DNA from 3 places in the Pseudomonas sp. I2 genome. Region 3 is predicted to be linked to each of the others. Evidence: predicted binding sites of a transcription regulator. Region 3 holds the regulator's gene; each other region holds the start of a gene.
What was found. Region 3 encodes sigma-54, which starts transcription at its own class of promoters, with help from an activator protein. Its sites were predicted from a motif close to ANTGGCATNNANNTTGCTNT; they were not measured.

Region 1 (4,777 bases), on a different contig from region 3:
TGCATTCAACCACTCAGATAGGGCGGCTGCCGTACTTGTTGTCCGGCTTCTTGGGCGGATCGGCGACCACGTTGGGCTCGACCTCCTGGATCTTGCCGCCACGCGCCAGGAACTCTTCCATGGCCTTGGCCAAGGCATCGCGCTCCTTCTGCTTGGCTTCCAAGCTCGGCATGTCGTCAACCGAGACAGCGGCCTTGGCCTTGCCCTTCGCAGCGGGGGCGGGGCTGTCGTCTTCGCCAGCGTCTTCGGCTACATCATCTGCCGCTGCTGCGTCGAGGCCCTCATCACCCTCGTCTTCATCGCCTACTTCGAGGTCATCGTTTTCCAGATCGTCGTCGCTCATGTTCTACCTCATGACTTGCGAAAAGCAGATTAGTTATAGACCGTGCAGCCGTAGACCGGCAGCCATCGGTGAAAATTCAACTGGCCGTGGGTTGGCCACTGCCCTGGGCGTTCACCTCCTGATGGGAGGCCGGCACCCTGCAGACCCTGCTCCTGGCAGGGCCTGACGAAATCCTTGAGCCATTGGCCGGAACAGCCCGGCGCCACCTGCTGGCTCCGTGCTATTGGCAAGCCTAGCAAAGGGTGGCGAAGTGTGCGGACAGCTCGTCAAGCACCCTTCCGGCGCGCATTCTAGCGCGCCCGGAGAAAAAGCAAAGCTCCCTGAATGCCCTGTGAGCTGTAAGTTTTCGGGCCGTGTCACGAACGTGTCGGGTAAACCGTTTGCTCTTCGCCGAACAGCGAATTCCAGGCAAAAAAATGCCCGGCGAACCGGGCAGATTTTTTACCGCGTCGCAGTTACAGGTTGTAGCCGCGTTCGTTGTGCTGAGCCAGGTCGAGGCCGACCGACTCTTCTTCTTCGTTGACCCGCAGGCCCATCACCACATCCAGCACCTTGAGGATCACGAAGGTGACGATGGCGGTGTAGACCACGGTGAAAATCACGCCCTTGGCCTGCACCCAGACCTGCGCGCCGATATCCACGACCTCGCCGAACCCGCCCAGGGCCGGGGCGGCGAAGACCCCCGTGAGGATCGCGCCGACGATACCGCCGATCCCGTGCACGCCGAAGGCGTCGAGGGAGTCGTCATAGCCGAGCTTGCGCTTGAGGCTGGTGGCGCAGAAGTAGCAGATCACGCCCGAGCAGAGGCCGATCACCAGGGCGCCCATCGGGCCGACGGTGCCGGCGGCCGGGGTGATGGCCACCAGGCCGGCGACCACGCCGGAGGCGATGCCCAGGGCGCTTGGCTTACCGTGACCGATCCATTCGGCGAACATCCAGCCCAAGGCCGCGGCAGCCGTGGCGATCTGGGTCACCAGCATGGCCATGCCGGCGGTGCCGTTGGCGGCTGCGGCGGAGCCGGCGTTGAAGCCGAACCAGCCGATCCACAGCATGGCCGCGCCCATCAGGGTGTAGCCCAGGTTGTGCGGCGCCATTGGCGTGGTGGGGTAGCCCTTGCGCTTGCCCAGCACCAGGCAGCAGACCAGGCCGGCGATACCGGCGTTGATGTGCACCACGGTGCCACCGGCGAAGTCCAACACGCCCCAGTCCCACATCAGCGCGCCGTCACCGCTCCAGACCATGTGCGCGATCGGAGCGTAGACCAGGGTGAACCACACGCCCATGAAGATCAGCATGGCGGAGAACTTCATGCGCTCGGCGAAGGCACCGACGATCAGCGCCGGGGTGATGATGGCGAAGGTCATCTGGAAGGTGATGAACACCGCCTCGGGGAACGCCGCGGTCAGGCTGTCAGGGGTCACGCCGCTGAGGAATGCCTTGGAGAAACCGCCCACGAAGGAATTGAAGTTGACCACGCCCTGTTCCATACCGGTGGTATCGAACGCCAGGCTGTAGCCATAGACCATCCACAGGATGCTCATCAGGCCGGTGATGGCGAAGCATTGCATCATCACCGACAACACGTTCTTCGAACGCACCATGCCGCCGTAGAACAGGGCCAGGCCCGGAATGGTCATGAACAGCACCAGCGCGGTGGCGGTGAGCATCCAGGCGGTGTCACCGGCGTTGAGCGCCGGGGTGGCTTCCTCTGCCAGGGCCAGGCCAGGCATTACGAGGGACAATAGGGCTCCTAGCCCTGCGATCTTGCGCAGAGTCATGTTGTTTTCTCCTGGGGCGTTGGGTTTGGTGAGGCTTTTTCTTAGATCGCGTCGGTATCGGTTTCGCCGGTACGGATGCGGATCGCCTGCTCCAGATTGACCACGAAGATCTTGCCGTCACCGATCTTTCCGGTGTTGGCGGCCTTGGTGATGGCTTCGATCACCCGGTCAAGGTCTTTGTCGTCGATGGCGACATCGATCTTCACCTTGGGCAGGAAATCGACCACGTACTCGGCACCGCGATACAGCTCGGTGTGGCCTTTCTGCCGACCGAAGCCCTTGACTTCGGTCACGGTGATGCCCTGCACGCCGATTTCCGACAGCGACTCGCGCACGTCGTCCAGCTTGAACGGCTTGATGATGGCAGTGACTAGCTTCATGAAACTCTCTCCCGATTTGGTGGACTTGCCCCAGGAAAACAAACCCGTCTCAAGTCTAAGCGCAGCGCCTGGCTTTGTAACCCGTCGTCGACTCCCTCCTCCCCCGCCGACGCATGTCGCGGCAATGACGAAGGGCCTTTCAGCTCCACCTGCGCACTGCCTGGTCACAAGGAACTGCATCAGTGCATGGCTTGCCAAGGTCTTTGCAGAAACCTTGCCAGGTCATGGAAAGCCAGTGAAAACAATCAGTTGTGGAAAAAGCCCGGCATTGGCCAGTCGCCAGCAGAGAAAAGATGCACAACTTCGGTGCGCACACCTCGGCCGCCCTGCGCAAAAAGTGTGCAGCGCAAGGCCCGCCAGGCAGCGTGCTACACTGCCCTCCTTTTCCATGATTAGCGGAACGCCGAACATGCTCGCGCCCAAAGCCTTTCTCGATGCCCTGAGCGACCAGGCCTCGCGCCTGTTCAACGGCGACAACACGCCGCCACGGGCCGAACTGGAGAGCCAGTTCAAGATCCTGATGCAGAGTGCCTTCAGCAAGCTCGACCTGGTCAGCCGGGAAGAATTCGACAGCCAGATGGTCGTCCTGGCCCGCACCCGCGCGCGCCTGGAAGCCCTGGAGCGACAAGTCGCTGAGCTGGAAGCCCGGATGGCGCCGACAATCCAGGAATAACAACCGACACACGGAGCGGCTCCCATGAAAGTCAGTGCCCGCAATGTCTTCGAAGGTACCGTCAGCAACGTCCAGCCTGGCGCGGTCAACGCCGAGGTCGAACTGACCCTGGGCGGCGGCGAGAAACTGGTGGCGGTGGTCACCATGGCCAGCCTGCACAACCTGAACATCAACGTCGGCAAGCAGGCCGTGGCCCTGGTCAAGGCGCCCTGGGTGGTGCTGATGACCGATGCCGACGGCTACAGGCTGTCGGCGCGCAACGCCCTGCAAGGCAAGGTGGTGCGGGTCGGCGACGGTGCGGTGAACGCCGAGGTGGTGCTGCAGTTGGCAGGCGGTACCGAGGTGTCTGCCATCGTCACCCGCGAGGCGGTGCAGGAGCTGGGCCTGACGCCGGGCGTGGCGGCCACGGCGTTGATCAAGGCCTCGCACATCATCCTGGGCGCCAAGCCCTGACACCTTGAGCATGGGGCTGCTTTGCAGCCCCAAATGACAGCTGAAAGCCCTGGCTGACCAGCATTGGGGCAATCCCAAGACCCAGTCCCCAGGCATCCGCAGTAAAATCCGGATGCACTCTTTCCCAGTGCCCCTCACCATCGCTCACTATTCTTCCGTGACCGCAGGAAGCGGCTTTTCCACAAGCGACCACGGAGTGTCCATGTCCCTCGCCCTCGTCCACAGCCGCGCCCAGGTCGGAGTGCTGGCGCCGGCTGTCAGCGTCGAAACCCACCTGGCCAACGGCCTGCCCACACTGACCCTGGTCGGCCTGCCCGAAACCACCGTCAAGGAAAGCAAGGACCGGGTACGCAGCGCCATCGTCAATTCCGGCCTGGACTACCCAGCCCGGCGCATCACCCAGAACCTCGCCCCCGCCGACCTGCCCAAGGACGGCGGCCGCTACGACCTGGCCATCGCTCTGGGCATCCTCGCCGCCAACGGCCAGGTGCCGGCGGCGACCTTGAGCGAGATCGAATGCCTCGGCGAACTGGCACTCTCCGGTAGCCTGCGCCCGGTGCAGGGCGTGTTGCCTGCAGCCTTGGCGGCCAGGGAGGCCGGGCGGGCGCTGGTGGTGCCACGGGAGAACGCCGAGGAGGCGAGCCTGGCGAGCGGGCTGGTGGTCTACGCGGTGGGCCATCTGCTGGAGCTGGTGGCCCATCTCAATGGGCAGGTGCCACTGCCACCCTACGCCGCCAATGGCCTGCTGCTGCACAGCCGGCCCTACCCTGACCTCAGCGAGGTGCAGGGGCAGGTGGCGGCCAAGCGCGCCCTGCTGGTGGCAGCGGCCGGTGCCCACAACCTGCTAGATTTGTGATAGGTTGCAAAACATCACCTACACAACGTTCAGACCATGAGTGCAAAAGCCTACAGCTACATCCGTTTCAGCAGTCCCGAGCAGGCAAAGGGCGATAGCTACCGCCGTCAGAAGGATGCGGCAGTGAGATACTGTCAGGAGCACGGTCTTGAACTAGCCACAACCAAAGAATACACGTTCCTCGACAAAGGCCGGAGCGCCTACAGTGGTCGAAATCTAGATGATGAAGGTCAGCTTAGAAGGTTCCTCGACCTTGTTGAGAACGGCACCATTGAGAGTGGCTCCTACCTGCTG
Region 2 (4,777 bases), on a different contig from region 3:
GCGCTCAGTACCGGTCGGGAGGACGATGGCGAGAACGGTCGCCATCGTGCTTCCTAGGCGGGGCGATAAACGCGCACATTGGCGTGTCCCTCGCTGAGCAGGTGATGAGCATGCAGACGGCTCATGACACCTTTATCGCAATAAAGCAGGTACTGACGGTTGGCATCCAGGTGCTTGAAGCGACTGTTGAGCGCGTAGAACGGCAGCGCCTGGACTTCGATGCCTTCGAGCACCAGGGGTTCGTCTTCCTGGGCGTCCGGGTGACGGATGTCGAGGATGATCTGGCCCGGCAGGGCCTCGCTCACTTCCTCGACCTCGATATCCTGGCCTAGCTCGTCGATGACGTGGTCGATCGAGATGAAGCGGGCGCGCTCCAGGGCGCGCTCGAGCACCGCCATGTCGAACTGGTTCTCTTCATGGGCGACCCGGTGCGGCTTGGCACAGGTGGTCGGGTTCACCGAGATCACGCCGCAATATTCGGGCATGTGCTTGGCGAACTCGGCGGTGCCGATCTGGTAGGCGGTGTCGATGATGTCTTGCTTGTGGCTGGCCAGCAGCGGGCGCAGCACCAGCTTGTCGGTGGCCTGGTCGATCACCGCCAGGTTCGGCAGGGTCTGGCTCGATACCTGGGAAATCGCCTCGCCGGTGACCAGGGCGTCGATCTCCAGGCGCTCGGCGACCTTGGCCGCGGCGCGCAGCATCATGCGCTTGAGGGTCACGCCCATGTAGCTGTTGTCGACCTTGCCGAGGATCTCGCCGACCACTTCCTCGAACGGCACGCTGATGAACAGCACGCGCTGGCTGCTGCCGAACTTCTTCCACAGGTAGTGGGCGACTTCCATCACCCCCAGCTCGTGGGCGCGGCCACCGAGGTTGAAGAAGCAGAAATGGGTCATCAGGCCACGGCGCATCATCTGGTAGGCGGCCACGGTGGAGTCGAAGCCGCCGGACATCAGCACCAGGGTCTGCTCCAGGGCGCCCAGCGGGTAGCCGCCGATGCCCGGGTGACGAGTGTGCACCACATAGAGGCGCTGGTCGCGGATCTCCAGGCGCACTTCCACCTCGGGGTGCTTCAGGTCGATACCTGCGGCGCCGCATTGCTGGCGCAACTGGCTGCCGACATAACGGTCGACGTCCATCGAGGTGAAGTCGTGGTGGCCGCCGCGCTTGCAGCGCACGGCGAAGCGCTTGCCGGCCAGCAGCGGGCCGAAGTGTTCCTTGCACTTGGCGACGATGTCGTCGAAGTCGCCCAGCGGGTATTCCTCGACCTGCAGGAAGTGGGCGATGCCCGGGGTGCAGGTGAGGCGCTCGACCATCTCGCGCTGGACCTTCTCGTCCTCGACGCGGGTGACCACCTCGAGATTGTCCCAGACACCATCGACCACCAGCTCGGGATCCAGGTCCTTGAGCACCAGGCGGATGTTCTTGCTGAGCTGGCGGATGAAACGCTTGCGCACCGGCCGGCTCTTGATGGTGATTTCAGGGAAGACTTTGACGATGAGTTTCATTGGATAACAGCGCGCGCGGGGCCTGCCGAAAATGAGGGGCGCGAATTATAGCGGAAATTGCTCAAGGTTTGAGCAACTTTTGAGCAGAAGGTTTTGGTATTTCGACGATAGGGAATGATTTTCGGGGTGCCTGTACCGCCCCTGTCGCCGGCAAGCCAGCTCCCACTGGGGCCCAAGCCCTGCAAACCGCATCGACTGTCTTTGACTCGCCCCTCTGTGGGAGCGGGCTTGCCCGCGAATAAGGCCAAGGCAGTCAGCGCAAAATCCAGCAAGCACCATATTGGTGCATCCAGCCAGAAAAACGCCTCTTATAGGTGCAGCCTAAAGCCCCCTAACCCCGCAAAACGCCCGAAACCGCCAGGTTTTATCCCCGCCTCGCCATTTTTGGGCACTGGCATGCAATTTGCTCTCTTGTGAGGCAGGTAAGCTTGGCCGACTATCCGCGCCCGGCGACACCCTTTTTCCAGGGCAGCGGCCCACCGCGCCCTAGACCCATCCGGAGGACAACATGTCGAAGTCGGTTCAACTCATCAAAGATCATGACGTCAAGTGGATTGATCTGCGTTTCACGGACACCAAAGGCAAACAGCACCACGTCACCATGCCCGCTCGCGATGCGCTGGACGAGGACTTCTTCGAAGCCGGCAAGATGTTCGACGGCTCGTCGATCGAAGGCTGGAAAGGCATCGAAGCCTCCGACATGATCCTGATGCCGGACGACTCCTCCGCCGTGCTCGACCCGTTCACCGAAGAGCCGACCCTGATCCTGGTCTGCGACGTGATCGAGCCTTCCACCATGCAAGGTTACGACCGCGACCCACGCGCCATCGCCAAGCGCGCCGAGGAATTCCTGAAGTCCACCGGCATCGGCGACACCGTGTTCGTCGGCCCGGAGCCTGAGTTCTTCATCTTCGACCAGGTCAAGTTCAAGTCCGACATCTCCGGCTCCATGTTCAAGATCTACTCCGAACAAGGCTCCTGGATGACCGACCAGGACGTCGAAGGCGGCAACAAGGGCCACCGTCCGGCCGTCAAGGGTGGCTACTTCCCGGTTCCGCCATGCGACCACGACCACGAGATCCGTACCGCCATGTGCAACGCCATGGAGGAAATGGGCCTGGTCGTCGAAGTTCACCACCACGAAGTCGCCACCGCCGGCCAGAACGAGATCGGTGTGAAGTTCAACACCCTGGTCACCAAGGCTGACGAAGTCCAGACCCTGAAGTACTGCGTGCACAACGTCGCCGACGCCTATGGCAAGACCGCGACCTTCATGCCGAAACCGCTGTACGGCGACAACGGCTCGGGCATGCACGTCCACATGTCGATCTCCAAAGACGGCAAGAACACCTTCTCCGGCGAAGGCTATGCCGGCCTGTCCGACACCGCCCTGTACTTCATCGGCGGCATCATCAAGCACGGCAAGGCCCTGAACGGCTTCACCAACCCGTCCACCAACTCCTACAAGCGCCTGGTGCCAGGCTTCGAAGCGCCGGTCATGCTGGCCTACTCGGCCCGCAACCGCTCGGCCTCGATCCGCATCCCGTACGTCTCGAGCCCGAAAGCCCGCCGTATCGAAGCGCGCTTCCCGGACCCGGCCGCCAACCCGTACCTGTGCTTCGCCGCGCTGCTGATGGCCGGCCTGGACGGCATCCAGAACAAGATCCACCCAGGCGATGCCGCCGACAAGAACCTGTACGACCTGCCGCCTGAAGAGGCCAAGGAAATCCCGCAGGTCTGCGGCAGCCTGAAGGAAGCCCTGGAAGAGCTGGACAAGGGCCGTGCGTTCCTGACCAAGGGCGGCGTGTTCTCCGACGACTTCATCGATGCCTACATCGAGCTGAAGTCGGAAGAAGAGATCAAGGTCCGCACCTTCGTCCACCCGCTGGAATACGACCTGTACTACAGCGTCTGATGTAGGCGACGCCTCGCGTCGACGCCCTCATCGAAACGGCCTCCCTCGGGAGGCCGTTTTCGTTTTCGCGTCCCGCTCCGATGGAAAGCGGCAGGCAGCCCTCTCGCACCCTATGCTCTATATTGGTGCACAGAAAACCGCTACGCCCCGCCATGCATCCCAATTTGGGTCAGCAGCCACGGAAAACCAGGGCTTTCTGGCCCGAATTCGCGCAGATCCAGGGCTTTATCCGCAAATGCCGCTTCTTTTCGGAGCTTTGGTTTGTTTCTTGCATTTTCCTGGCAACGAGCGGACACCTGCGCGCCCGCCCCTGTTTACCGCCAGGGCACTCCATGTGCCAAAAGAGGTCAACGACGCCTTATGACCATCAGCGATGCACAGCACCGTCTGCTCCTGGACAACCTGACCACCGCCACGCTCCTGCTCAATGCCGAGCTGCGCCTGGAGTACATGAACCCGGCCGCGGAGATGCTCCTGGCCGTCAGCGGCCAGCGCAGCCACGGGCAGTTCATCAGCGAGCTGTTCACCGAGTCCACCGAAGCGCTCAACTCCCTGCGCCAAGCCGTGGAACAGGCGCACCCGTTCACCAAGCGCGAGGCCCAGCTGACCTCGCTGACCGGCCAGACCATCACCGTCGACTATGCCGTGACGCCGATCCTGCACCAAGGGCAGACCCTGCTGTTGCTGGAGGTCCACCCCCGCGACCGGCTGCTGCGCATCACCAAGGAAGAGGCCCAGCTGAGCAAGCAGGAAACCACCAAGATGCTGGTGCGCGGCCTCGCCCACGAGATCAAGAACCCGCTCGGCGGCATTCGCGGCGCGGCGCAGTTGCTGTCGCGCGAGCTGCCCGACGAGGGGCTGCGCGACTACACCAACGTGATCATCGAGGAGGCCGACCGCCTGCGTAACCTGGTCGACCGCATGCTCGGTTCGAACAAGCTGCCGTCGCTGGCCATGACCAATATCCACGAAGTGCTGGAGCGGGTCGGCAGCTTGGTGGAGGCGGAAAGCCAAGGCAGCATCACGTTGGTGCGCGACTACGACCCGAGCCTGCCGGACGTGCTGATCGACCGCGAGCAGATGATCCAGGCCGTGCTCAACATCGTGCGCAACGCGATGCAGGCGATCGGCGGGCAGAACGAGCTGCGCCTGGGCCGCATCACCCTGCGCAGCCGCGCGGTGCGCCAGTTCACCATCGGGCACATCCGCCACCGGCTGGTGGCGCGGGTCGAGATCACCGACAACGGCCCGGGCATCCCCGCCGAACTGCAGGACACCCTCTTCTATCCCATGGTCAGTGGCCGCCCGGACGGTACCGGGCTCGGCCTGGCCATCACCCAGAACATCATCAGCC
Region 3 (4,777 bases):
GGCATCGTGGTGCGGGTCCTGTGGGCTAGAGGTCGCGGTGGCGGACCTGGACGTTTTTCAGGGATTGCTGCAACTGCTGGCCCAGCCGTTCGGTCAGGTACACCGAGCGGTGGTGACCACCGGTGCAGCCGATGGCGATGGTGACATAGGCGCGGTTGCTGGCGGCGAAGCGTGGCAGCCACTTGAGCAGGTAGCTGGAGATGTCCTGGAACATCTCCTCGACATCCGGCTGGGCGTCGAGGTAGTCGATCACTGGCTGCTCCAGGCCGGAGTGCTCACGCAGTTCCGGCTTCCAGTAGGGATTGGGCAGGCAGCGCACATCGAACACCAGGTCGGCATCCACAGGCATGCCGCGCTTGAAGCCGAAGGACTCGACCAGGAAGGCGGTACCGGGCTCAGGCTGGTTGAGCAGGCGCAGCTTGATCGAGTCGCGCAACTGGTAGAGGTTGAGGCTGGTGGTGTCGATCTTCAGGTCCGCCAGGTCGGCGATCGGGCCGAGCAGTTCGCTCTCGACGCGGATCGCCTCGGCCAGGGAGCGATCGGCGTTGGTCAGCGGGTGGCGCCGGCGGGTCTCGGAGAAGCGCTTGAGCAGGGTCTCCTCGTCCGCATCCAGGTACAGCACGTCGCACTGGATATGCCGGGCACGCGCCTCCTCGAGCAATTCGGGGAATCGCGACAGATGGCTGGGCAGGTTGCGTGCATCGATGGAGACGGCGACCTTCGGTTGCAGCATCTCGGTATTGACCAGCGCATTTTCCGCCAATTGCGGCAACAACCCGGCAGGCAGGTTGTCGATGCAGTAGTAGCCGTTGTCTTCCAGCACGTCGAGGGCGGTACTCTTGCCGGAGCCGGACCGGCCGCTGACGATGATCAGGCGCATGTTCAGTGCTCGTTCTGTGCGTCCAGGACTACCTGGTACAGGGCCTCGCTGCTGTCGGCGGCACGCAGGCGATCGCGGACCTCCTTGCGATCGAGCATGCTGGCGATCTGGCGCAGCAGTTCAAGGTGGGCATCGGTGGCGGCTTCCGGTACCAGCAGGACGAACAGCAGGTCCACGGGAGCGCCGTCGATGGCGTCGTAGTCGATGGGGGCATCCAGGTGCAGCAGGGCGCTGACCGGTGCGGTGCAGCCTTCGAGCCGGCAGTGGGGAATGGCGATGCCATTGCCGAAACCGGTGGAGCCCAGCTTCTCGCGGGCGACCAGTTTCTCGAATACGTCTTCCATTTCCAGTTCGGTCACGTCCCTGGCGATCAGGGTGGCGATTTCCTGGAGCACACGCTTCTTGCTGCCGCCCGGCACGTTCACGAGGGAACGGCCGGGGGTCAGGATGGTTTCAAGTCGGATCATGGATGAGGGGGATCAGCGGGCGGCTGCACCTTGCAGCAGGCTTTGCTGTTTTTCCTTGTGTTTTTTCAGTTGGCGGTCGAGCTTGTCAGCCAGGGCGTCGATCGCTGCATACATGTCTTTGTCTTCGGCGTTTGCAACCACTTCGCCGCCGGGAATCTGCAGGGTCGCCTCGACCTTCTGCTGCAACTTCTCGACTGTCAGGATGACCTGCACGTTGGTGATCTTGTCGAAGTGGCCCTCCACGCGAGCGAGCTTCTCGAGTACGTACTCACGCAGCGGCTGGGTGACTTCTACATGGTGTCCACTGATGTTGACTTGCATACAGCTTCTCCTTTGTTGCCCGTGCATAAAGGGCAGGTATTGCACCTGCCACTGAAACGCTATGGCACAGCCAGGGGCTACATCAGTCGCTTGCGTTCGCTCGACGGTGCGATGCCGAGGGACTCACGATACTTGGCGACGGTGCGACGGGCTACCTGGATGCCTTGTGCCTCCAGTAAACCAGCGATCTTGCTGTCACTCAATGGCTTTTTCTGATTTTCCGCCGCAACCAGTTTCTTGATGATCGCACGGATCGCCGTGGACGAGCATTCGCCGCCTTCGGCGGTGCTCACATGGCTCGAGAAAAAGTATTTCAGTTCGTAGATGCCACGGGGCGTGTGCATGTATTTCTGCGTCGTGACCCGGGAAATGGTCGATTCGTGCATGCCCACCGCCTCGGCGATGTCGTGCAGGACCAGCGGCTTCATCGCCTCGTCGCCATGGTCGAGGAAGCCACGCTGGTGCTCGACGATCTGGGTGGCGACCTTCATCAGCGTCTCGTTGCGGCTCTGCAGGCTCTTGATGAACCAGCGCGCCTCCTGCAACTGGTTGCGCATGAAGGTGTTGTCGGCGCTGGTGTCGGCGCGGCGGACGAACCCGGCATACTGTGGATTGACCCGCAGGCGCGGGATCGCTTCCTGGTTCAGTTCCACCAGCCAGCGGTCGTTGTCCTTGCGCACGATGACATCGGGGACCACGTACTCCGGCTCGCTCGACTCGATCTGCGAGCCCGGGCGCGGATTGAGGCTCTGCACCAGCTCGATGACCTGGCGCAGTTCGTCTTCCTTGAGCTTCATGCGGCGCATCAGCTGGCTGTAGTCGCGGCTGCCGAGCAGGTCGATGAAGTCGGTGACCAGGCGCTGGGCTTCGGCCATCCACGGCGTGCTGGCTGGCAGTTGGCGCAGTTGCAGCAGCAGGCATTCGCCCAGGTTGCGTGCGCCGATGCCGGCGGGCTCGAATTGCTGGATACGGTGCAGCACCGCCTCGACTTCATCCAGCTCGATATCCAGCTCTGGCTCGAAGCCGGCGCAGATTTCCTCGAGGCTGTCTTCCAGGTAGCCCTGGCCGTTGATGCTGTCGATGAGGGTGACGGCGATCAGGCGGTCGGTGTCGGACATCGGCGCCAGGTTCAGTTGCCACAGCAGGTGGCTTTGCAGGCTCTCGCCGATCGACGTGCGGGTGGTGAAGTCCCACTCGTCGTCATCGCTGCTGGGCAGGCTGCTGGCGCTGGTCTGGTAGATGTCCTCCCAGGCCGTGTCCACCGGCAGCTCGTTGGGGATGCGCTCGTTCCATTCGCCATCCTCCAGGTTGTCGGCACTGGCCGTGCTTTCCTGGAAACTGCTGTCCTGGGGTTCGCTGGCCGGTTTGCTCTCGGCGTTGTCGGCCATCGGGTCGCTGTTGTCGAAGTCGTCGCCGTCTTCCTGACGTTCGAGCATCGGGTTGGACTCCAGCGCTTCCTGGATTTCCTGCTGAAGGTCCAGGGTGGAGAGCTGAAGCAGACGGATAGCCTGTTGCAACTGCGGGGTCATCGTCAGTTGCTGGCCCATTTTTAGGACGAGCGATGGTTTCATGGCAGGGGCTAAATACCTTGTTCGCCGGCGCACATGCGCCATCCACTACAGAGAGGGCGCCGGGGCGCCAACTTCAAGCAAGTTTTATGCCTTAAATTGTAGCGTTTGCCTAGAGCACTGTATCACTTAAGCCCTTCTCGGGCGCCTGTGCCAGTGCTCCGGGCAGACTCCTAGCGTTAGAGCCGGAACTCGTGGCCCAGGTAAACCTCCTTGACCAGGTCGTTGGCCAGGATGGTCTCGGCGTCGCCTTCGGCGATCAGCTGGCCATCATTGACGATGTAGGCGGTTTCGCAGATATCAAGGGTTTCGCGCACGTTGTGGTCGGTGATCAGCACGCCGATGCCCTTGGCCTTGAGGTGGTGGATGATCTGCTTGATATCGCCTACGGAAATCGGGTCGACACCGGCGAAGGGTTCGTCCAGCAGGATGAACTTCGGCGCGGTGGCCAACGCACGGGCGATCTCGACACGGCGGCGTTCGCCACCGGAGAGGCTCATGCCGAGGTTGTCGCGGATGTGGCTGATGTGGAACTCCTGCAGCAGGCTTTCCAGTTCCTTGCGTCGGCCGTCACGGTCCAGATCCTTGCGGGTCTCGAGGATGGCCATGATGTTGTCGGCCACCGACAGTTTGCGAAAGATCGAGGCTTCCTGCGGCAGGTAGCCGATACCGGCACGGGCGCGGCCGTGCATGGGCTGGTGGCTGACGTCGAGGCTGTCGATCAGCACGCGGCCCTGGTCGGCCTGGACCAGCCCGACGATCATGTAGAAGCAGGTGGTCTTGCCGGCGCCATTGGGACCGAGCAGGCCGACGATCTGGCCGCTGTCGATCGACAGGCTGACGTCGCGGACGACCTGGCGGCCCTTGTAGCTCTTGGCCAGGTGCTGGGCTTTGAGGGTTGCCATCTGATTTACTCGGCCTTCTTCTTCGGCTGGATCACCATGTCGATGCGCTGACGCGGCGAGGTCACGTTGCCACCGCGACCGGCGGTAGCCACCTGGGTCTTGGTGTTGTAGACGATCTTCTCGCCCTCGGTGGTGTTGCCTTCGTTCTCGACCTTGGCGCGGTCGGTGAGGATCACCATGTCCTTCAGCGCCTGGTACTGGATGGTCACGGCCCAGCCCTTCATCTTGTCGGGCTTGGCGGCGCTCTGCTGCTGCTCGAAGTAGGCCAGGTTGCCCACCGAGGTGACCACGTCGATATCGCCGGAGGCGGCGCGGGTGATGGTCACGGTATTGCCTTTGATCATCATCGAGCCCTGGGTGATGATCACGTCGCCGGTGTAGGTGGCAACGCCCTGCTTGTCATCCAGGTGGGCGTTGTCGGCCTGGATGCGGATGGGCTGGTCACGGTCGTTCGGCAGGGCCAAGGCGCTCGCGCTTCCCAGTGCCGCGCCCAGGCTGAGCAGAAGGGGGAGGGTTTTAACGAGCCTCATACTGTCCTCTTACGTTGGACAGCAGGTCCATCCTGCCGTCTTTCAGATACGCTTTCATTCCTTTGCCCGTGGTCGTGCCACCGGCGCCGTCGATTCTAACGGCTTG

Region 1: glnK (P-II family nitrogen regulator) is a predicted target of sigma-54. The motif match lies at 2,759-2,778, and genes of this name have one in related genera.
Region 2: glnA (glutamate--ammonia ligase) is a predicted target of sigma-54. The motif match lies at 1,899-1,918, and genes of this name have one in related genera.

The regions. Positions count from the first base shown of each region.
Region 1 covers NZ_JBCGFQ010000005.1:161,078-165,854, forward strand. Annotated here, with positions in the region: gene sutA (transcriptional regulator SutA) at 14-343, opposite strand; gene WCE05_RS04625 (ammonium transporter) at 799-2,121, opposite strand; gene glnK (P-II family nitrogen regulator) at 2,163-2,501, opposite strand; gene WCE05_RS04635 (accessory factor UbiK family protein) at 2,911-3,174, shown strand; gene WCE05_RS04640 (molybdopterin-binding protein) at 3,199-3,627, shown strand; partial or broken gene WCE05_RS04645 (magnesium chelatase domain-containing protein) at 3,830-4,474, shown strand; gene WCE05_RS04650 (recombinase family protein) at 4,520-4,777, shown strand, end outside.
Region 2 covers NZ_JBCGFQ010000003.1:193,823-198,599, reverse strand. Annotated here, with positions in the region: gene thiI (tRNA uracil 4-sulfurtransferase ThiI) at 54-1,508, opposite strand; gene glnA (glutamate--ammonia ligase) at 2,017-3,423, shown strand; gene glnL (nitrogen regulation protein NR(II)) at 3,784-4,777, shown strand, end outside.
Region 3 covers NZ_JBCGFQ010000002.1:40,028-44,804, reverse strand. Annotated here, with positions in the region: gene WCE05_RS01300 (HPr family phosphocarrier protein) at 1-5, opposite strand, end outside; gene rapZ (RNase adapter RapZ) at 26-880, opposite strand; gene ptsN (PTS IIA-like nitrogen regulatory protein PtsN) at 883-1,347, opposite strand; gene raiA (ribosome-associated translation inhibitor RaiA) at 1,360-1,668, opposite strand; gene WCE05_RS01280 (RNA polymerase factor sigma-54) at 1,746-3,239, opposite strand; gene lptB (LPS export ABC transporter ATP-binding protein) at 3,416-4,141, opposite strand; gene lptA (lipopolysaccharide transport periplasmic protein LptA) at 4,147-4,671, opposite strand; gene lptC (LPS export ABC transporter periplasmic protein LptC) at 4,658-4,777, opposite strand, start outside.